4 regions of the Cupriavidus sp. USMAHM13 genome follow, and region 3 is predicted to be linked to each of the others. Evidence: predicted binding sites of a transcription regulator. Region 3 holds the regulator's gene; each other region holds the start of a gene.
The links. The regulator FNR, encoded in region 3, switches genes on or off when oxygen is low (the NO sensors DNR and NnrR bind a similar motif). The targets are predictions, from matches to a motif close to TTGATNNNNATCAA.
Positions count from the first base shown of each region.

Region 1: paaA (1,2-phenylacetyl-CoA epoxidase subunit PaaA) is a predicted target of FNR. The motif match lies at 2,889-2,902, and genes of this name have one in related genera.
Region 2: BKK81_RS22270 (universal stress protein) is a predicted target of FNR. The motif match lies at 3,002-3,015, and genes of this name have one in related genera.
Region 4: BKK81_RS10170 (universal stress protein) is a predicted target of FNR. The motif match lies at 1,912-1,925, and genes of this name have one in related genera.

Region 1 is NZ_CP017751.1:2,788,192-2,793,307, reverse strand. It holds gene BKK81_RS12275 (DUF3820 family protein) at 1-180, shown strand, start outside; gene BKK81_RS12270 (argininosuccinate lyase) at 288-1,811, shown strand; gene paaX (phenylacetic acid degradation operon negative regulatory protein PaaX) at 1,855-2,808, opposite strand; gene paaA (1,2-phenylacetyl-CoA epoxidase subunit PaaA) at 2,926-3,909, shown strand; gene paaB (1,2-phenylacetyl-CoA epoxidase subunit PaaB) at 3,966-4,247, shown strand; gene paaC (1,2-phenylacetyl-CoA epoxidase subunit PaaC) at 4,274-5,026, shown strand; gene paaD (1,2-phenylacetyl-CoA epoxidase subunit PaaD) at 5,038-5,116, shown strand, end outside.
Region 2 is NZ_CP017752.1:879,698-884,813, forward strand. It holds gene ftsH (ATP-dependent zinc metalloprotease FtsH) at 1-422, opposite strand, end outside; gene BKK81_RS22260 (hypothetical protein) at 478-705, opposite strand; gene BKK81_RS22265 (NHL repeat-containing protein) at 1,070-2,452, shown strand; gene BKK81_RS22270 (universal stress protein) at 2,476-2,922, opposite strand; gene BKK81_RS22275 (hypothetical protein) at 3,816-4,355, shown strand; gene BKK81_RS22280 (phosphoribosyltransferase) at 4,374-5,003, shown strand.
Region 3 is NZ_CP017751.1:3,085,907-3,091,022, forward strand. It holds gene BKK81_RS13560 (sulfite exporter TauE/SafE family protein) at 96-854, opposite strand; gene fnr (fumarate/nitrate reduction transcriptional regulator Fnr) at 935-1,660, shown strand; gene BKK81_RS13570 (hypothetical protein) at 1,736-1,981, opposite strand; gene BKK81_RS13575 (hypothetical protein) at 1,978-2,196, opposite strand; gene ccoG (cytochrome c oxidase accessory protein CcoG) at 2,319-3,788, opposite strand; gene ccoP (cytochrome-c oxidase, cbb3-type subunit III) at 3,841-4,755, opposite strand; gene BKK81_RS13590 (cbb3-type cytochrome oxidase subunit 3) at 4,752-4,949, opposite strand; gene ccoO (cytochrome-c oxidase, cbb3-type subunit II) at 4,954-5,116, opposite strand, start outside.
Region 4 is NZ_CP017751.1:2,309,602-2,314,717, reverse strand. It holds gene BKK81_RS10185 (flavodoxin family protein) at 1-117, opposite strand, end outside; gene BKK81_RS10180 (phasin family protein) at 584-1,105, shown strand; gene phbB (acetoacetyl-CoA reductase) at 1,140-1,850, shown strand; gene BKK81_RS10170 (universal stress protein) at 2,008-2,463, shown strand; gene BKK81_RS10165 (XpsR family transcriptional regulator) at 2,521-3,084, opposite strand; gene BKK81_RS10160 (HD-GYP domain-containing protein) at 4,238-5,116, opposite strand, start outside.

The DNA.
Region 1 (5,116 bases), 300 kb from region 3:
AAGATGCCCTTCGGCAAGTACAAGGGGACGCTGATCGCCGACCTGCCCGGCAACTACCTGAACTGGTTCGCGCGCGAGGGCTTCCCTCCGGGCGAGCTGGGCCGCCTGCTGGCGTTGATGCAGGAGCTGGACCACAACGGCCTGGGGCACCTGCTGCAGCCGCTGCGCGGGCGGGTTTGAGCGGCGGGGAGGACATCCGTGCGCCCTCGCGCACGGCCGATCTGGTGTATGGTGCGCCTCCGTGGCAGCCCGCGAACGCCGGGCAGGATGAAAACCAAGGAGACCCCATGCCCACCGCACGATCCCCCCATCGCCTGAGAACCCTGGCCGTGTCGAGCGCGCTCGCCTGGCTGGCCGTGGCTGCCCCGCAGGCGGCGCTGGCCGCGGACGGTGCCAGGCACGATGCCTTCTTCTGGCTGGGCGAGATCAACAAGGCGTCGACGGTGATCAATACCGACGAGGGGCTGCTCGAGCGGACGCTGGCGCCGCGCGTGGCCGGCGGCATCGCCAAGGTGCTGGCCGACGGCGACAAGCCCGGCGGCAAGCGCCCGTCCCTGGTGATCACCTTCGAGCCGCTGATGATCCAGGCCGCCGGACAGGAGGTCACGCTGATCCACGCCGGGCGTTCCAGCCAGGACATGCTGGCCACGGTGCGCGCGGCCATGCTGCGCGAAGAGGTGCTGGGTCTGGCCGACCAGCTCGACAAGACTTCGGCCACCATCGTCAAGCTGGCGCGCCAGCATGCCGGCACCATCGTGCCCAACTACACCAATGGCGTGGCGGCGCAGCCGAACAGCTACGGGCACTACCTGCTCGGGATCCAGGCCGGCCTGGAACGCGACGCGCAGCGCCTGCGCGAGGCCTACCAGCGTATCGACCGCTCGCCGATGGGCACCACGGTGCTCAACGGCACCGGCTGGCCGCTCGACCGCCAGCGCATGGCGGGCTATCTCGGCTTCTCCGCCCTGGTCGACAACGCCTACGATGCGTCGCAGATCAGCGCGGTCGACCTGCCGGTGGAGGTCGGCGCCATCGTCACCAGCATCGCCCTGCACGTCGGCGGCTTCATCGAGGACGTGATGACGCAGTACGCGCAGCCGCGCCCATGGATCCTGCTGCAGGAAGGGGGCGGCAATACCTATGTGTCCAGCGCGATGCCGCAGAAGCGTAATCCCGGCCTGCTGAATTCCACCCGCGAGAAGGCCTCCACCGCGATCACGCTGGCCATGGGGCCGGTGATCCGCGCGCACAACCTGCCGCCGGGCATGTCCGACGCCAAGGATGCGGTGACCAACGGGCAGATGGTGCAGAGCGCGGTGACCGCGCTGCAAGGGCTCGACCGCATCATGACGGCGCTGGTGATCGACCGCCAGCGCGCGCTGGAGGAACTGGACAGCGACTGGACCGCGTCGCAGGAGCTGGCCGACGAGCTGATGCGCAAGTACAAGCTGCCGTTCCGCGTCGGTCATCACTTCGCCTCCAACCTGGTCGACTACGCCAAGGCGCACGACATCAGGCCCAGTGCCTTTCCCTACGCCGAGGCCAGGCGCATCTATGCGGAGTCGGTGCACGACTACGGCAGTACCGAGTTCCCGATGAGCGAGGCGGAGTTCCGCGCGGCGCTCGACCCGGTGGCCATCGTCAACCACCGTGTGACCTCCGGCGGCCCGCAGCCGGCGGAAATGGAACGCATGCTGAAGGCCGCCGAGCAGGATCTGGCGCGGCAGCAGGCGTGGATCCAGGCGCGCCGCGGTGCCATCGATGCCTCGCTGGCCCGGCTCGACCGGGATTTCGACAAGCTGCTGAAGTGAAGGAAGGCCGCGGCGCGGCCGCGGGCCATCGGACAGGCGGCCTTCAGGCAGCCGGCTGTCCGGCCGGGCGCGCGGTGCCGGCGCCGAAGCGCTTGCGCAACTCGCGCCTGGCGCCTTGCAGCGGGCCGTCGGCGGTCTCCACTGTAGCGTGCAGGTAGTCTTCGCTGGCGTCCAGCAATGCCGTGTACATGTCGCGGCACATCATGCGTGCGGTGCGGCCCGGCCAGTCGGCCGGCAGCAGGGCTTCGGGCAGGTCGGGGTCGCGCAGCAGCACGCGGCGGTACTCATGCAGCAGCAGGGCCCGCAGGAAGAAGGCGTCGACCGGCGCCAGGCCGGCGGCACTGTCCAGCAGCGGCGAGAAGCGGCGCAGCAGCGCCTGCCAGGCGGCGGCCACGTCGCCCAGCCGGAAGGTCTGTTGCATCAGGACCTGCAGCGGCTCCAGCGAGAAGGCGGCCAGGCTGGCCGCCTCCATCACCGCCACATAGTCGAGCGCCTTGGCGGCAGTGAGGATTTCCCGCAGCGATGACGCGTCCGCTCGCGGATGGGCGAACACGCCGGGAGCGATGGCGCCGAAGCCTTCCCACAACAGCTCCCGCTTCAGTTGCTGCCGCAGGGTGGCGCGGGCGTCGCCGCGCACCAGCACCAGGGTCCAGCGTCCGTCCCACTGTGCCGCTTCGCCGGCATAGATGCGCTTGCCCGCGTGCGTCACACGCTGCAATCCCGCTTCCGACAGCCCGTAGTAACTGCGCCGTCCGAGGCGCGTGGCACTGAGCCAGTCGTCCGCGGCCAGCCGGAACGTCGCGGTGCGCACCAGCCGGTCGTTGATGCCGAATGGTTCCGCGAGGTGGATCAGGCTGCCCAGCCAGAGCGCCTGCGGCCGTGGCGCCACCACATCGCCGAACAAGGTCACCAGCATCGAATTGGCGCCGAGCTTGAGTCCGCGGGCGAGCCGCGCAAGCTGGGGAGAAACGGTGTCGATATCCAGGCGGGTGGCCATGCGTACACCTTGAAAGTGATACAGAAACATCGATTGTTTGAATCAAATTGTATCACTATCATCCCCTTCATCGAGACGGTTTGACGCAGGTCAAGGCCTGGAAAAACGGAGCACGGGATGTACGCACAACTGGTGGAGACGGGGGCGACAAGGCTTCGCGCGCTGGACGAAATGGACCCGCAGGAGCGCGAGTTCCAGGCGCGCATCGATGCCGGCATCAAGATCGAGGCCAAGGACTGGATGCCCGAGGCCTACCGCAAGACGCTGGTCCGCCAGATCTCGCAGCATGCGCATTCCGAGATCGTGGGACAGCTGCCCGAGGGCAACTGGGTCACCCGTGCACCCACGCTGGAACGCAAGGCGATCCTGCTGGCCAAGATCCAGGATGAAGCGGGCCACGGCCTCTATCTCTACAGCGCGGCGGAAACGCTGGGCGTGTCGCGCGACCAGTTGCTGGATGACCTGCACGCCGGCAAGGCCAAGTACTCCAGCATCTTCAACTACCCCACGCTGAGCTGGGCCGACATCGGCGCCATCGGCTGGCTGGTGGACGGTTCCGCCATCATCAACCAGGTGCCGCTGTGCCGTTGTTCCTTCGGCCCCTATGCCCGTGCCATGGTGCGGGTATGCAAGGAAGAGTCGTTCCACCAGCGCCAGGGCTACGACATCCTGCTGGCGCTGTGCCGCGGCACGCCGGAGCAGAAGCAGATGGCGCAGGACGCGCTGAACCGGTGGTGGTGGCCGGCGCTGATGATGTTCGGCCCGTCCGACGCCGATTCGCCCAACAGCGCGCAATCGATGCAGTGGCGCATCAAGCTGTTCTCCAACGACGAACTGCGCCAGAAGATGGTCGACCAGACCGTGCCGCAGGCCGAGTACCTGGGCCTGACCGTTCCCGATCCGGACCTGAAGTGGAACGAGGAACGCGGCCACTACGACTTCGGCGCCATCGACTGGGACGAGTTCTACAACGTGCTGCGCGGCAACGGGCCGTGCAACCGCGAACGCCTGCGCACGCGCGTCAAGGCCTGGGACGACGGCGCCTGGTTCCGCGACGCCCTGGTGGCGCACGCCGACAAGGCAGAGCGCGCCGCCGCCTGACACCGGGCGCGCCAGCCGGCGCGCCGACCCACCGCCAACCTGACAGGAGAGTTGCCATGAAAGAGTGGCCGCTTTGGGAGATCTTTATCCGCAGCCAGCACGGCCTGGCCCACAAGCATGTGGGCAGCCTGCATGCGCCCGATGGCGAGATGGCCATCAACCATGCGCGCGATGTCTACACGCGCCGCAACGAAGGCGTCAGCGTCTGGGTGGTGAAGGCCGCCGACGTGATGGCGAGCAGCCCGGGCGACAAGGGCCCGCTGTTCGAGCCCGCCAACAGCAAGATCTACCGGCACCCGACGTTCTTCCCGATGCCGGAAGAGGTCAAGCACATCTGATGGCAGCGCGCGAGGACGACTCCACCATGGACCAACACAAGCTCGAATACCTGCTGCGCCTGGGCGACAGCACGCTGGTACTGGGCCAGCGCCTGTCGGAATGGTGCGGTCGCGGCCCCGCCCTGGAAGAGGACATCGCCCTGACCAACGTGGCGCTGGACCTGATCGGCCAGACGCGCCTGTGGCTGGGCTATGCCGGGGAAGTGGAGGGGGCCGGCCGCAGCGCCGACCAGCTCGCCTACCTGCGCGACGCGCACCAGTTCCGCAACCTGCTGCTGGTCGAGCAGCCCAACGGCAGCTATGCCGATACGCTGGCACGCCAGTTCCTGTTCGACACCTGGCACTACTTCCTGCTCGACGGCCTGCAGCACAGCGCCGATGCGCGCATCGCCGAGATCGCGGCCAAGTCGCTGAAGGAGGTGGCCTACCACGCGCGCCGCAGCGCCGACCTGGTGGTGCGCCTGGGCGACGGCACCGTGGAAAGCCGGCGCCGCATGCAGCAGGCCTTCGACGATCTGTGGATGTTCACCGGCGAGTTGTTCGAAAGCGATGCCGCCGACGCGGCGCTGGCGGCGCAGGGTGTGGCCGTCGACCCGGCCACGCTGGCCGGCGCGTGGCTGCGCCATGTCAACGAGGTGCTGGACGAGGCGACGCTGAGCCGCCCGGCCGGCGGCTGGGCGCAGAGCGGCGGACGCCAGGGCCGGCATAGCGAGCACCTGGGCTACCTGCTGGCCGAGATGCAGTTCCTGCAGCGCGCCTATCCGGGCGCCAGCTGGTGAGGGAGGCCGCCATGTCAGCGACAGTTGCCGAGCGCGCCAGCCTGGACCAGGTCTGGGCCTGGCTGGACAAGGTGCCGGACCCGGAAGTCC
Region 2 (5,116 bases), on a different replicon from region 3:
CGGATCAGCAGGCTCCAGATGGCGAAGAAGATCAGCGCCGGCAGTACCCAGGAGAGCACGGTGCCGAGCACCTTGTTATCCATCTGACCCGTGAAACGCACGTGGGCAGCTTCCAGCTCCTGCACCAGCGAGGGATCGGCCACGCGCACGCTGCTGAAGGCGCGCGGGCCGTCGCCGTGGCCGCGCGCGGCTTCGGCGCGCGCCTTGCCGAGCACGTCGTCGATGCCGGCGGTGGAGAAGGTGCCGCTGATGACCTGCTCGCCGACCGACACTTCCTCGATCTTGCCGGCGTGCAGCAGCGCCTTGAAGTCGCTGTAGGGCAGCGTCTCCACCTCGCCGGAGAAGAGATAGGCCTGTAGCGCAAACATGGCCAGCATGGCCGCGGCCAGGTACCAAAGGGAGAACTGCCGGCGCGATTCCATCGGCTTCATGGGGGGCTGTCCTGGTATGGCGGCGAGCCGCGATGCGCTCTGGCGCTCACGCCAGCCAGCGCGCCGCCGCGTCCGGCGCAGCGCGGCGGCTGCGCACGGCCTGCAGCAGGCGCAGGCCTTCGTGGGTGAGCTGGATGCGCTGGGCTGGCGCCTGGGCATCGAGCTGCACCAGGCGGCGCTCGACCAGCACACGAATGTCCTCGGGATCCATGCCGGCTGGCGGCTGTGGATGGCCCAGTACCATCAGCGTCGCGATTTCGTGCGGGCTCAGCATGATTTCGTCTCCCGTGCGTGGGCACCGTGGGCGCCGTGCCTGTCGTGGCCGCCGCGCGGATGCCGCGGCCCGTGCGCAGGCAAATATAGCCGCTGCACCGGCGCCGGGCGGCGCGCTGCGTGCTGCGTTTGCGCCAGGTCAAACCGCGCTGGCGAATGTGCTTCCGGCGCCGTGTAACGGCGTTGCAGGCGCTCCTTGACATGCCCGGGCTGCCCGATCAGGCGTGCCCTGCCTGCCCGATTCCGCTGTCGGCGGGTGTCAGGACTTGTCAGCTTTGCCGGCGGGCGTCTCGCTAGCATCGGCGCCTATCAGGCATTCCCGGCCTGTTGCCGTCCTTGTTCCCCTCCACGCTGAGAAAGAAGACATGAAGAAGCATGCCACCCTCCCTTTTCCCTTGCTTCAGCCAGCCATCGCGTCGCTGTGCCTGTGCCTCGCCGCCTGCGGGGGCGGCGGTGACGATCCCCAGAGCGCCGGCTCCTCCCCTGGCACCAGCACCAGCGCCAGCCCCAGCCCCGGGTACACCATCGGCGGTGCAGTCAACGGCCTTGCCAGCGGCTTCTCGCTGCAACTGTTGAACAACGGCGCCGCCCTGCTGACACTGAGCGCCAACGGCGCCTTCACCTTCGCCGCGCCTGTTGCGCCCAACAGCGCTTATGCGGTCACGATCGGCACGCAGCCGCTCGGGCAAACCTGCTCGGTGAGCCATGGCAGCGGCATCGCCGCGGCCGCTGTGACGAACGTGGCGATTACCTGCGGTGCAGTGCAGGCGCGGGTGTCCACCCTGGCGGGCTCCACCACGGCGGGCGCCGCCGACGGCAGCGGGACCGCCGCGTCGTTCAAGAGCCCGTATGGCGTAGCGCTCGATACCAGCGGCAACCTGTACGTGACGGATTCAGGGAATAGCGAAATCCGCATGATCACCCCGGCGGGCGTCGTCACCACGCTGGCCGGCTCCACCACGTCGGGCTCCACCGACGGCACCGGCGCCGCTGCATCGTTCTCGGGCCCGAACGGGATCGCGGTGGATGCGGGTGGCAATGTCTACGTGGCCGACGCCAACAACAACAAGATCCGCAAGATCGCCCCGGGGGGCGTCGTCACCACGCTGGCCGGGTCCGGCACCGCCGGCTTCGCCAACGGCACCGGCGCCGCCGCGTCATTCAGGAATCCGCATGGCGTCGCGGTGGACGCGGGCGGCAATGTCTACGTGGCCGACTCCGGCAACAATCAGATCCGCAAGATCACCCCGCTGGGCGTCGTCACCACGCTGGCCGGCTCGAGCACCGCCGGCTCCGCTGACGGCACCGGCGCCTCCGCAAGCTTCTCCAATCCGCTTGGCGTGGCGGTGGATGCCAGCGGCAACGTCTATGTGGCCGATACCGGAAACAGCAGGATCCGCAGCATCACCCCGATAGGCGGCGTCGTCACCACGCTGGCCGGTTCGAGCACCTTTGGCTTCGTCGACGGCACGGGCACTGCGGCAGTGTTCCAGTTCCCGTATGCCCTGGCGCTCGACGCGAGGGGTAACGTCTATGTGGCGGACACCGATAATAGTGCGATCCGCAAAGTTACTGCGGCGGGTGTCGTGACTACGCTGGCGGGCTCTGGCAAGACTGGCTCGGCTAACGGCTACGGCAAGGCTGCGTCATTCTGGGGAGCGACCGGCATCGCGGTCGATGCCAGCGGCACTATCTATGTCGCCGACATGAACAATAACCAGATCCGCCTGATCCAGCCGCAACCATAAGAAGCAGCGGACTTGAGAGTGGTCTAGTCAGCCCGCACCAGCAGCACCGGCCGGCTCGTCTTCGTCAGTACGCTGTGCGCCACGCTGCCCAGCATCCGTTCGCCGAGGCTGCGCCGGCCGTGGGTGCCGAGCACCACGAGATCGGCGTTGCAGGCCTCGGCCTCGGCGGCGATGGCGGCGGCGACCTGCCCGGTGCTGTCCGGCCGTTCGAGCAGGCGCGTGGTGTGGGCCACGCCGGCCTCGGCGCAGCGGGCAGCGGCCTCGCCCAGCAGACGCAGCCCGTGCGCGTTGGCGCTGTGCGGCGCCGTGGCCTGGGCGCCGTCGCTGCCCTCGAAGAACACGTCGCTGTCATCGGCGACATGGAGCAGTCGCATCTCCGCCCCGCTGGCGCGAGCCAGTTCGATGGCTTGGGCGAGCACGGTGGCGGCACAGGCACCGCCGTCGATGGCGAGCAAGATGCGTCGATACATGAAGGCTCTCCGTGCAGCAGGGGGTGCGATCCCGGCCCTGCCCTATGCATACAGCGTAGGCGTGCCGCGTGCGGCTGGCTTGATCCGGGTCAAGCCGCGCGGACGACGCTCGCCTAGCCTTTCCATGGTCAGGGGCGCGCAAATGGCACGGCCGTGCCAGCGGACGGCGCGGACAGGAGGTGGAACATGGAGCGGAAGCGGCAGGCGGTCCGAGAACGGCATGGCCGATGGCGCGGGTGTGCGAGGTGCTGCGCCGGCCTCGTGCTGTGCGCCGCTTGCGCGGCTTGCGCCGGCCCGGATTGGCTGCGCCCGCCCAGGCCCAGGGCGGATACCGCGCCGGCCGCGCCCGCGCAAGGGCTGGCCAAGGTGCGCCCGCTGGCTGACGAACTGGTCTGCCTGACGGCGCCGGCGGGCGAGCGCATCGATCTCGCCGAGCATTTCGCGGATTTTCCCCTGATCACCGCCGCGCGGGACCAAGCCGGCGAGATGCACCAACACCGAGCGCCAAGCATAGTGTCTTGGCTCCCTCTCCCCGCACGGGGAGAGTGTGGGGGAGAGGGGTGGTTTAGCAAGGCGCCGCATCCAGCGAAGCCAACGGTGTGATCCAGCACGCGAGCACGGAAACGAAGCCGATGGTGCGATCCCAGCCACCACGGCCAGCCAGCGCCTGCCCTCACCCCCAGCCCCTCTCCCATGAGCGGAAAGGGAGCACACCCGTCGGCCGGCTCAAGCGGCTTGGGCGCATCCTGTCCGCACGCACGTCTTTCTTGATCCACGCCAAGCCCTGCCGCGCCGCATGGCCTAGTCTCGTAGCAAGCATCGCGGCGTGGCCCCGTCCGCTCTGCATGCGCCGGCCGGGGCGCCCGACGCCTCCAACCAGCGAGGAGGGCAGCATGCGCGCCTTTGCAAGGAAACTGAGTCTGCTCGGCATCACCGGCCTGGCGCTGGCGGCCGGCGTGCCGGTCGTCGGCATCGCGGCGGACGCGCCAGCCATGCAGGAAGGCGGTGTGCCGCCGCTGCACCATGTGAACGGGATCACCTATGTGTCCGGCGGCATCGGCAGCGATGAGGCCGCCGCGCTGCGCCGCATCGCGCCGCGCTTCAATGTGCGCATGCATTTCCTCGACAGTGGCGGCGACGGGTCCTTGTCCGATGTGTCGGTGACCTTGTTCAACGCGCGGCGCGAGATCGTGCTGCTGGTGCTGAGCGAAGGCCCCTACCTGTTTCTCAAGCTGGAGCCGGGCACCTACCGCGCGGTGATCCGCTATGGCGTCACCATCGAGTCCCACGGCATCGAGGTCAAGCCGGGCGGGCGCGCGCTCGACCTGCAGTTGCGCTTTCCCGCGCGGAACGAACCGGCCGAGCTGCTGGCCGCGCCGCCACAGGCCGGCGCGCCTTGCCAGCGCGCGGCGGCACCTTGCGGGCGGCGGTGAATGGAAGAGGGGCCGAAGATGCGATTCGTAGACAGGCAGGACGCGGCCGCGCAGCTGGCCGATGCACTGGGCCACTACCGCGGGCAGCGTGCCCTGGTACTGGCCCTGCCGCGCGGCGGCGTGCCGCTGGGGCGCGTGCTGGCCGACGCGCTGCAGGCGGACCTGGACGTGGTGCTGGTGCGCAAGCTCGGCGCGCCGGGCGACCCCGAGTTCGCGCTGGGCGCCGTGGCCGAAGACGGCTGGACCTATCTGGCGCCCTACGCCGAGCCCACTGCCGGCAGCGCTTACCTGGAGCGCGTGCGCGCCGAGGAACTGGAGCGCATCCGGCAGCGGCGCGCGCGCTATACGCCGGGCCGTGCGGCGGCACCCTCTGCGGCCGGCCGCGTGGCCATCGTGGTGGACGACGGGCTGGCCACCGGGGCCACCATGATCGCCGCGCTGCACGCCGTGCGCGCGCAGGCGCCGGCGCGGCTGGTATGCGCGGTGCCGGTGGCAGCGCCCGATGGCCTGCGGGAGGTGCAGGCGTATGCCGACGAAGTGGTCTGCCTGTACGCGCCGGCAGGCTTCCAGGCGGTGGGGCACCACTATCTGTCGTTCCCGCAGGTCAGCGACGAGGAGGTGGTGGACTGCCTGGCGGGCAGGGCCTGACAGCGCACGGGCCGGAGGCGATCGGGGTTGCGGCAATCCGTCACGCTGCGCCGGAGGGCGCCACTGCTTATGCTGTGGACGCTCCTGCACGTGCGATATGGCGCGCAGGGGCT
Region 3 (5,116 bases):
TTCCGGCCCGGCGCTGCAACCGCCCATCACCAGCGCGGCGCCTTCGGCACACCCGACAAAGTGCCTCACGCATCACCAAAACAGAAGAGCCCCCTTCAGAACACCACACAGAAGCCGTGTGCGGCGAGCGTGTGCGGCAACATCGCCGCCCGCACAAGCCCGGCCGCACCAAACCCCATCACTGCCACGCCGGCACCGACGCGCACCCAGGGCCGGCGCGACCAGCCGCGCAACGCGCCGGACAGGCCGGACAACATCAGCAGGTTGGGCAAGGTCCCGAGACCGAATACCCCCATCAGCAAGGCCCCCGACAACGCGTTGCCGGCAAGCAACGATAGGGTGAGCGCACCGTAAACCATGCCGCACGGCACCAGCCCCCACGCCAGACCGATGCCGAAACGCCTGAGCAAGCGCGGGCGGACCTGAATCGGGGCGGACGGGGCACCGGCGCGCCGCCCGCGGAGGCGGCCTGCCAGGGCTCCGGCCCCACGCGCCACCAAGCGCTCCAGCGCGGCGAACTGCGGCGCGCGCCCGGCCAGCAGCCACAGGCCGGTGCCCAGCAGGACCATGCTGCCAGCGGCAAACAGGCCGCGCTGCAGCGGCAGGTATTGGGCTCGCCAGGCACCGGCGCCGACCGCGCCCAGCGCGGCACCGAGCAGCATGTAAGTCACCACCCGCCCCGCATGCATGGATAACTGTTCACGTAACCAGTCCCGCGGCCTGCGCAGCACGACGACCGGCGCTTCCGCCTGCGGCCGCTCGACCGCCAGTGCAATGCCGCCGCACATGGCTGCGCAGTGCACGCCACCCAGCAAGGCCAGCAGAAAAACACTGAAAAAGACCGCCGCAGTCAACTTTCGCTCCCCTTCGGATGCCTTCACACAGTAAAATGCAGAAATTGCGCCCTCGCAGCTCAACGACAATAGGCCCCGGCTTGCTCAATTCCATCCCCGTCACCGCGATGTCGCCCCGTTGCTCGTCCTGCTCGCTCGGACACCTGTGCGTGCCGGTCGGCATGAACCGCAACGACATCGAAAAGATCGACTCGCTGGTGAAGGAACGCGTGCGAGTCCACAAGGGCGAGACGCTCTACCGGCTCGGCGAACCCCTGAGCGCAGTCTACGCGGTGCGCTTCGGCACCCTGAAGACACACGTGACGATGGAAGACGGGCGCTCGCAGATCACCGGCTTCCACCTGCCGGGCGAAGTCGTCGGACTCGACGGCCTCGGCGAGATGCAGCACGCGTCGGATGCTACCGCACTGGAAGACACCGAGGTCTGCGTGATGCGCTTCAACGACCTGCAGACCCTGTCGACCACCGTGCCGTCGCTGCAGCAGCAGTTCCTGCGCATGATGAGCAAGGAGATCACGCAGGACCAGGTCATGCTGCTGACGCTCGGCTCCATGCGCGCCGAGGAGCGCCTGGCCGCCTTCCTGGTCAACCTGTCCGAGCGCCTGTCGGAGCGCGGCTACTCGTCGACCGAGTTCGTGCTGCGCATGAGCCGGGAGGAAATCGGCAGTTATCTCGGCCTCAAGCTGGAAACCGTCAGCCGCCTGTTCTCGCGCTTCGCCGAGGCCGGGCTGATCCAGATCCGCCAGCGCCACGTCAAGCTGGTCGACGTACCCGGCATCAAGCAGATCTACGGCAAGAGCTGCTGACCAAGCCGAGGGCGCAGGCATCCGGCGCCTTCGACAGGCCCCGTTCTGCCCAGCCCTTCGGCCTGCGCGCATCCCCTACTCCAGTTCGTCGGTATCGCCGAGGCGCACCGGCATCGTATAAAAGGTCAGGGCGCTCGACAGCGAGCACAGCAGCCAGGCCAGCAGGAAGCCGATGGTGTAGACCGCCTCGCGCGAGGCCTCGACCGGCCGCCCGAACAGCCTGAGATCGCTTGGATCCACCAGCGAGAACACCGCGGCGGTTGCCACACCGGCGACCAGGAAGGCCGGCCACAGGACCCACATCAGCCAGCGCAGTCTCATGGCCGCTCCGTGGCTGTCGCGCCGGACACTGCCCGCGCCGCGCCCTGCCGCTCGACCACCAGCCCGTGCCGGCTGACGCCCTCCTCGATCGGCTTGTCGGGATGCGTCATCGCCAGCCAGATGGTCACGCCGCAGGCGGCCATCGCCGCCAGCGGCCCGCTCATCAGCAGCCAGGGCCAGGGTTCCTTCCACCACGGCCGCACGGCCTGCTGCATCGTGCCGGCGTCCGTCAATGATTGTCGGGCGGGTCCTTGCATGGCTTCGCTCCTTGCTGTTACGCACGGCGGCATCGTGGCCGCCCCGCTTGTCTGCCCTGCGGCAATCCCCTCCGCACGCCCTACAGGTCGCGCGGCACGATGAAACTAGTCGATTGGTTCACCTCGACGACATGCCCCTCCTCCTGGCCGCCCTGCACCGTCACGCGGATCTTGTGCGTGCCCTGCCGCGCCTGCTCGAGCGGCACGCGCACGCGGATGGCCAGCAGGCGGTTCGAGGTCGGTGCGAGTTCGCCGGTCGCCCCGTCGGACTCCACGCGCAGCTTGCCGAGTTCCGCACTGTCGGCGCGAATGGTGAACTGCATCGGCGCCTCGCTAGTATTGATCAACTGCAGGCGGTAGACGTTCTCCACCCAGCGCCCCTCGACTTCGCGCCCGAGGCTGCCGCGGTCGCGGATGATATCCACCTTCAGCGGCGTGCGCAGTGACAGCGAGATGGCGAAGCCCGCCAGCAGTGCCAGCCAGATCGCCGAATAGATCATCACGCGCGGACGCAGCAGGCGCTTGCGCGTCGCCTGGGCCGACCAGCCCTTGCGCATCGCGTTCTCCGACGTGTAGCGGATCAGCCCGCGCGGGTAGTCCATCTTGTCCATCACCTGGTTGCAGGCATCGATGCAGGCGCCGCAGCCGATGCACTCGTACTGCAAGCCGTCGCGGATGTCGATGCCGGTCGGGCAGACCTGCACGCAGATGCTGCAATTGACGCAGTCGCCAAGCCCAGCGGCGCGGTGGTCGGCCTTGCGCGAGCGGCTGCCGCGCGGGTCGCCGCGGCCGCTGTCGTAGGTGACGACAAAGGTGTCGCGGTCCACCATCACGCTCTGGAAGCGCGCGTAGGGACACATGTACTTGCACACCTGCTCACGCATGAAGCCCGCGTTGCCCCACGTGGCGAAGGCGTAGAACAGCATCCAGAAGGCCTGCCAGGGCCCGAGCGCGAACGCAGCCACCTGCCCGCCCAGCTCGCGGATCGGCGCGAAATAGCCAATAAAGGTGAAACCGGTCCACAGCGCCACCACGATCCACAGCAGATGCTTGGTCGCCTTGATGCGCAGCTTGCGCAGCGACCACGGATCGCCGTCGAGGCGGATGCGGGCGAAACGATCGCCTTCGACATGCCGCTCGATCCACATGAAGATTTCGGTATAGACCGTCTGCGGACAGGCATAGCCGCAGAACAGCCGGCCGGCGATGGCGGTGAACAGGAACAGGGCCAGCGCCGAGATCACCAGCAGCACGCTCAGGTAGATCACGTCCTGCGGCCACAGCACCAGCCCGAAGATATAGAACTTGCGCGCGCCCAGGTCGAACAGCACCGCCTGGCGCCCGTTCCACTGCAGCCACGGCGTACCGTAGTAGATCAGCTGCGTCAGCAGCACGAGCCAGACGCGCCAGTTCGAGAAGGCACCGCTGACCGAGCGCGGGTAGATCTTGCGGCGGACTTCATACAACGCCTCGTCGACCGACTCGGTCGCAGGCGCTGCGGTTGCCGGCCCGCCCTTGCGGGCCAGCGGTTCCGTCTCCGGTGCATTCATTGGCTGGCTCCGGCGGCGCACGCGCCCTGCGGCGCGGCGCGATGCACTTTCCTCATCGTGACGCCTCCGGCGCGTTCGACAGCCCCCAGACGTAGGCGGTCAGCATGCGGATACGCTCCGGCGTCAGGATCTCTTCATGCGCAGGCATATGGTTGTTGCGTCCCTTCAGGATCCCCTCCACGATGGTGGACTCCGAGCTGCCGTACAACCATGTGTTGTCGCTCAGGTTCGGTGCGCCCAGCGCCTGGTTGCCCTTGCCGTTGGCGCCATGACAGGCCGCGCAGGTGGACTTGAACGTGCCCTCGCCACGTGCGGCACGGATCGGATCGTAGGCCAGGCCCGACAGGGAACGCACATACTGCGCCACGTCGCCGGCGAGCTTGGCATCGATGACCGCCGAGAACGGGGGCATCACGCCATTGCGACCCTTGGTGATGGTCTGCTGGATGGTCTCGGGCTCGCCGCCGTACAGCCAGTCGTGATCGCTCAGGTTGGGGAAGCCGCGGCTGCCGCGCGCGTCCGAGCCGTGGCATTGCGCGCAATAGTTCAGGAACAGCCGCTGCCCGATCTCTCGCGCCTCCGGATCGGCCGCCACCTGCTTGATATCCATCTTCATGTACTTCGCGTAGACCGAGTTCTGCAGTTTCTCCGCGGCCTGCCGGTGCGCTGCGAGTTCGCCTTGTGTGGAGAACTTCAGCAGGCCGGCGTAGGAACCGAGCCCCGGATACAGCACCAGGTAGCCCAGGCCGAAGATGCAGGCCAGCAGGAACATCCACATCCACCAGCGCGGCAGCGGGTTGTTGAGCTCGCGCAGGTCGCCGTCCCAGACATGGCCGGTGTCCTCGACCGCGCCCTGTGCCTTGGCGACCTTGCGTTGCGAGAACAGCAGCCAGACGCACCACACGATGCCCGCCAGGGCGATCGCCGCGATGTAGTAGCTCCAGAAATCCGAGATGAAGTCGCTCATGAACTGATCTTCCTGCTAGATGTGGTATCCACATGGCTGCCCGCGCCCGCCACCGACGTCTCGTCAGGCAGTGCGAACGGCAGCATGGCCGACTCTTCGTTGGCGCGCCGGCGGCCGGCGGACCAGGCCCACCAGCAGATGCCGAGGAAGAAGAGCATCGACAGCACGGTCGAGAATGCGCTCAGCATGGCCATGGCCTCACTCCTTGGCCGGCTGCCCGCCGGCAACCGCGGTGTCGACCCGCACATTGCGCTTGTTGATGCCCAGGCCCTGCAGATAGGCCACCAGCGCGTCTTCCTCCGTCTTGCCTTCCAGCTCGGCCGGCGCCTTGGCGATCTCGTCGTCCGTGTAAGGCACGCCC
Region 4 (5,116 bases), 780 kb from region 3:
GCGGCTGCTCACGTCACGCACCTCATGGACCTCGGCGCCGAGTTGGGCCGCCAGCTGCTCGGCCACCTGGCGCGTGGTACCGGTGCGCGAGTAGAAGACGATGACGGTGTTTTCCATGTCTGTCCTGCCTTGCCGAAGCGTTGGATAAGTGGCCGCAACGCGGGTGGCTGCAACGCGGCGCGCGGCCCGGGACGGGCGGAACCTTACCTGCGCGGCGCGCACCTTGCCGATAGTCTAGGCATTGCGCCCGGCACGAGCTTGATACACATCAAGCCGGCCGACGCCCCCGCACCTCGCCGCACCTCGCCGCACCTCGCCGCACCTTGCCGCGTAGCTTGTGGCATTCCCCTCTTTCTTCGGGCTGGCGGCGCCTTCTGCCGCGATCCGCGCCTTGCCACGCCGTGCGGTGCCGCTCCTTGGCAATGAAATTGATACGTATCAATCCGCCGCCGGCCACACTGCCTAGAATGAGTCATTCCTTACCACGCGGCCCGCGCCCTCCGGGGCATGCGGCCATGCGCCACGGCGGCATCGCCGCCGCGCAATGCCCCGTCCACGTCGCCAAGCCAACCAGGAGGCCTCCATGGCAAATCCCAACGACATTCCCTTGGAAGTATTCCGCACCGGCATGCAGGCTGCGCTACGCGGCACCCTGCTGATGCTGGAGCGCCAGCAGCGCCTGCTGGCGTTCCAGCTCAAGGCGGTCGACCAGGCCATCGCCGGCTCGAAGGAAATCGTCAACGAGGTATCGCACGCCGGCACCGTCGCCGACCTGGCGGCGCTGCCGGCGGCGCTGATGCGCCAGCAGACCGAGCAGTACACGCGCCTCTGCGAGGAATACACGGCGCTGGCCAGCCACAACCAGGCCGAATTGGCCGAGCATCTGCGCGAAGCCGGCGATAGCTGGCAGAAACTGCAGGGCAATGCCACCGCCGGCCCGCAGTTCGCGATGCCGATGCCCGCGCCGGTGCAGGAGTGGTTCGACCGCTTCGGCCAGTTCAATTCGGTGCTGACCAATGCCTTCCTGCAGCCGAACGCGGCGCATGGCAACGGCGCGGCCGGCCACGAAGCGGCGGCGCGCGCAAGGAGCCGCCGTGGCGAATGAGCGGAATGCGCGTATCGCCCTGGTGACGGGCGGCATGGGCGGCCTCGGCGAGGCCATCGCCGCCCGCCTGCATGCCGCCGGCCACCGCGTCATCGTGACCCACTCGCCCGTCAACGATCATGTGCAGGCGTGGCTGGACGGCCAGCGCGCGGAGGGCCGCGACTTCGCCGCCTTCGGTGTCGACGTGGCCGACTATGACGACTGCCAGCGCTGCGCCAGCGAGATCCTGGCGCGCTTCGGCACGGTCGACATCCTCGTCAACAATGCCGGCATCACGCGCGACCGGACCTTCAAGCGCATGGAGAAGGCGGAGTGGGATGACGTGCTGCGCACCGACCTGGATTCGGTCTTCCATATGACCAAGCCCTTCACCGACGGCATGAGCACACGCGGCTGGGGACGGATCATCAATATCTCTTCGGTCAACGGTTCCAAGGGTGCCTTCGGCCAGGCCAACTACGCCGCGGCCAAGGCGGGCATGCATGGCTTCACGAAATCCCTGGCGCTGGAACTGGCCGGCAAGGGGGTGACCGTCAACACGGTGTCACCGGGCTACCTGGCGACCAAGATGGTGACCGATGTGCCGGCCGAGATCCTGCAGGCCAAGATCCTGCCGCAGATCCCGGTCGGGCGCCTGGGGCGCCCGGACGAAGTGGCGGCGTTGATCGCCTACCTGTGCTCCGATGACGCCGGTTACGTGACCGGCGCCAATATCGCCATCAACGGCGGCCAGCATATGCAATGACCGCACGCGCCGGCACCTCGCCGGCGCAAGCGCTTGTCCGCCCGGGCGGGCCCCGCCGGTCTTGACGGGCATCAATGTGCCAGCCGCCCGATCACCTAACCTTGGGGCACGGGGATGCCCCGCCCCCAACAACCTGCCCGTTTCCTGGAGACTTGCCATGTACCAGCGCATCCTGCTTGCCGTCGACGGCAGCCGTTCCTCGGATCTGGCCCTGAGCCAGGCCATCACGGTCGCCAAGGCCACCGGCGCCGAGGTCGAGGCGATCTTCATCGCCGACAACAGCGATCTGTTCTTCGACGTCGGCTACTTCGACCCGTCCAAGATCATGGACAGCATCATGGCTGCCGGCAACGAAGCGCTGTCGGCTGCCGCGGCGCGCCTTGCCGCCGAGGGCGTGCGCCACAGCACCAGGCTGATCGACAAGCCGGTGGGTCCCGGCATGATTTCCGACACCATCATCCAGGAGGCTGTGCGCTGGGATGCCGACCTGCTGGTGCTCGGCACCCATGGCCGACGCGGCGTGAAGCGCCTGGTGATGGGCAGCGTGGCCGAAGGCGTACTGCACAAGAGCGGCAAGCCCGTGCTGCTGATCCGCAGCGAAGCCCCCGACTGAGCGCAGCGCGCCGGCGGCGGACAGTCCCGCGAGCCGGGGCCGGCCGCCGATCGGCCGTCAGTTCGGGAAATCGCCCGGCTCGAGCCAGCGCGCGATATAGCGGCCCATGGCCTCGAGCAGCACGTCCGAGGTCAGCCCCGACGCGCCCGCCAGCGCCGGACAGATCACCCAGGTGGTGCCGTCGGCCTCGAACAGGCGCAGGGTCTTGGCCAGGTCGGCGGGCTGCAGCACGTAGTCGCGTGCGCTGGCGCGCTCGAGGCCGAAGGCGCGCACATAATCCTCACGGTGCCGCTCGCCCAGGCAGACCACGAGCTTGGGCCGCCAGCGTCGCCGGATCTCGCTGATGAAGCGGAAACGCCCGCCGTTGCGGCAGCGCTCCAGGTAGCGCTGCTTGGGCACGAGTTCGGGCTGTCCGCGGAAGGCCTTCGACCAGGGCTGGTCGCCGACCAGATGAGCCGGCAACGGGAACAGGCTCAGCTTGAATTCGGCGCCACCCGGTGCGTAGAGATGATTGGCGTAGTAGTCCTGCCAACTGCTGATTTCTCGGGACGGGCCGAGGACCTGGGTGCGCGCGGCGCACATGATGCGCGCCACCTTCTGGTGCGACTGCCAGCGTTCCATGGCTTCGCGGTTAGTCGCGCGGAATGCGGCATCCCATGCGCCGGGATGCCGCCGTGGAATCAGCGGTGCCAGCAGCGATTCGGTCCAGGGATGCGGTGTGCTATCGCAAAACCAGATCGCCGCAGCGGGATTACCCCCTTCCATACCCACATAAGAAGCAAAATAAACATCCAATTGCTCACCAGAGAATATTATCTTCTGTTCTATTTCCATACCTTTTACCGCTTGGTGGAACTTGAGATGCCCTCGCATCGGAACCCAAGGCCCCGGCTGCGCCGCGGGCGGTGAGATACCCGCAAATGCATCGGCACAACAATGATGGGTAGAACGGCAACAAGAACAAGCAGCATTCGCTGGCAATCCCAAACTCCGCGATATCCGCAGTGCGCCCTGGCGGGGGCGGCGGCAGGCCGCGCCGGAAATCCCTTCGCCGATGGCGGGGAAAGCCTGGAACCAGTCGATCCGCATCGGTGAATCCCAGGGAGGACGGCGCCGGACCGCTGCCGGCGCGGGACCAGGATCCGAATCGACTGATCGCGTAACGGATCGCGTATGCGCGAAACACTTGCTAGGCGGTCGAAGATTCTGCGTGAGAATAGATTTCATCGCTCCCCTCTTTTGGGGGATCGATGCCCGCACCTTTTCCCTTCTCAAGCGGGGTAGGTCAGCGAGAGAATGCGCACGAGACAAGACGGCGTCGATCCGTGCCAATGCCGCCCGCAGCGCGTAGCGGCAGTCTTCCGCGCGGTCTTCGCGCACCAGGTGAGAAAGGTGCGATCACCGCGAAAAAAGAGGGTGTAGGCGCGGGGAGTGCCTACACCCTACCGGGAAGTAGCAAGGGGTCAACGCTTGCTGGTGTGGATTATTGAGTGCCGGGGAATCCGGCGTTACCCTGCTTCGGTAGGTGCCACGCTTTGGTGGGGAAAAGTTCTCGCGCGCGCACCCGTCGCGCCCGCGCTGCGGCGGGCCCGCCAGCCCGAGGGAGCGCGGGCCGCCGTCCCGGCACGCGGCACGGCAGCGGCCCTGCCCCTGTGCCTGTCACACGCCGGTCATGATGCGGAAGGCCAGACGCGCCTGCCCATCCGCAGGGGCGACGCCGATGATGGCGGTGGGACGCCGGTGCCCCGCATCATAAGTTCGTGGACCCAGGACGTCAGCCCCCGGCGATCTCGGCCAGCTCGCGCCCCAGCGCGCCGCCCGCGGGATCGGCGCACAGCGCCAGCATCTGCTCGTCGGTGTAGCCCCAGTCGCGCGCATTCTCGAAGGCCAGCACGCTGTCGTTGCCGTCGATCAGCTCGATGCGCTCCGCCGGCAGCGGTGCCGCGTCGGCGATCGAGTGGAAGACGATGGCGCCCGGCTGCAGCGGTGCCGCGGGGTTCTGCTCACACACGACGGCCAGCCGGTTCGACGCCAGGCGCAGCACGGTGCCGACCGGATAGATGCCGACTGAGCGTGCAAAGGCCTGGAAGGCGGTACGGTCGAACAAGGTATCGACCCGCACCGCGATGTACTCCATCGCGCGGGCCGGAGACCAGGCCTGGTGGCCGGGATGGTTGGAGGTCAGCGAATCGTAGGTGTCGCAGACCGCGGCAATCTTGGCGTGCAGGCTGATCTCATGGGCGGCGAGGCCAAAAGGATAACCCCGGCCGTCGACCCGCTCGTGGTGATGGATGCAGACGTCGAGCGGGATGTGGGTGTAGAGCCGCGCCTCGTTGAGGATGCGGTAGCCTGCGGATGGATGGCGGCGCATGGTCTCCTCCTCGGCCGCCGTCATCGCCGCGGTCTTGTTCAGGATGGTGTCCGGCACGGCGACCTTGCCGATGTCGTGCACCAGTCCGCCCAGGCCGAGCTGGCGCACTTCGGCATCCGGCAGGCCCAGCGCGCGGCCGGTGGCGATCATCAGGGCGCAGACGGCGAAGGAGTGCAGATAGGTGTAGTCATGCCTGGTCTTGAGCCGGGCGAGCGCGATCAGCGCCTGCGCGTGGCGCGACAGCGAACTGGAGGCCGAATCGACCAGCAGCAGCGCGCCGCT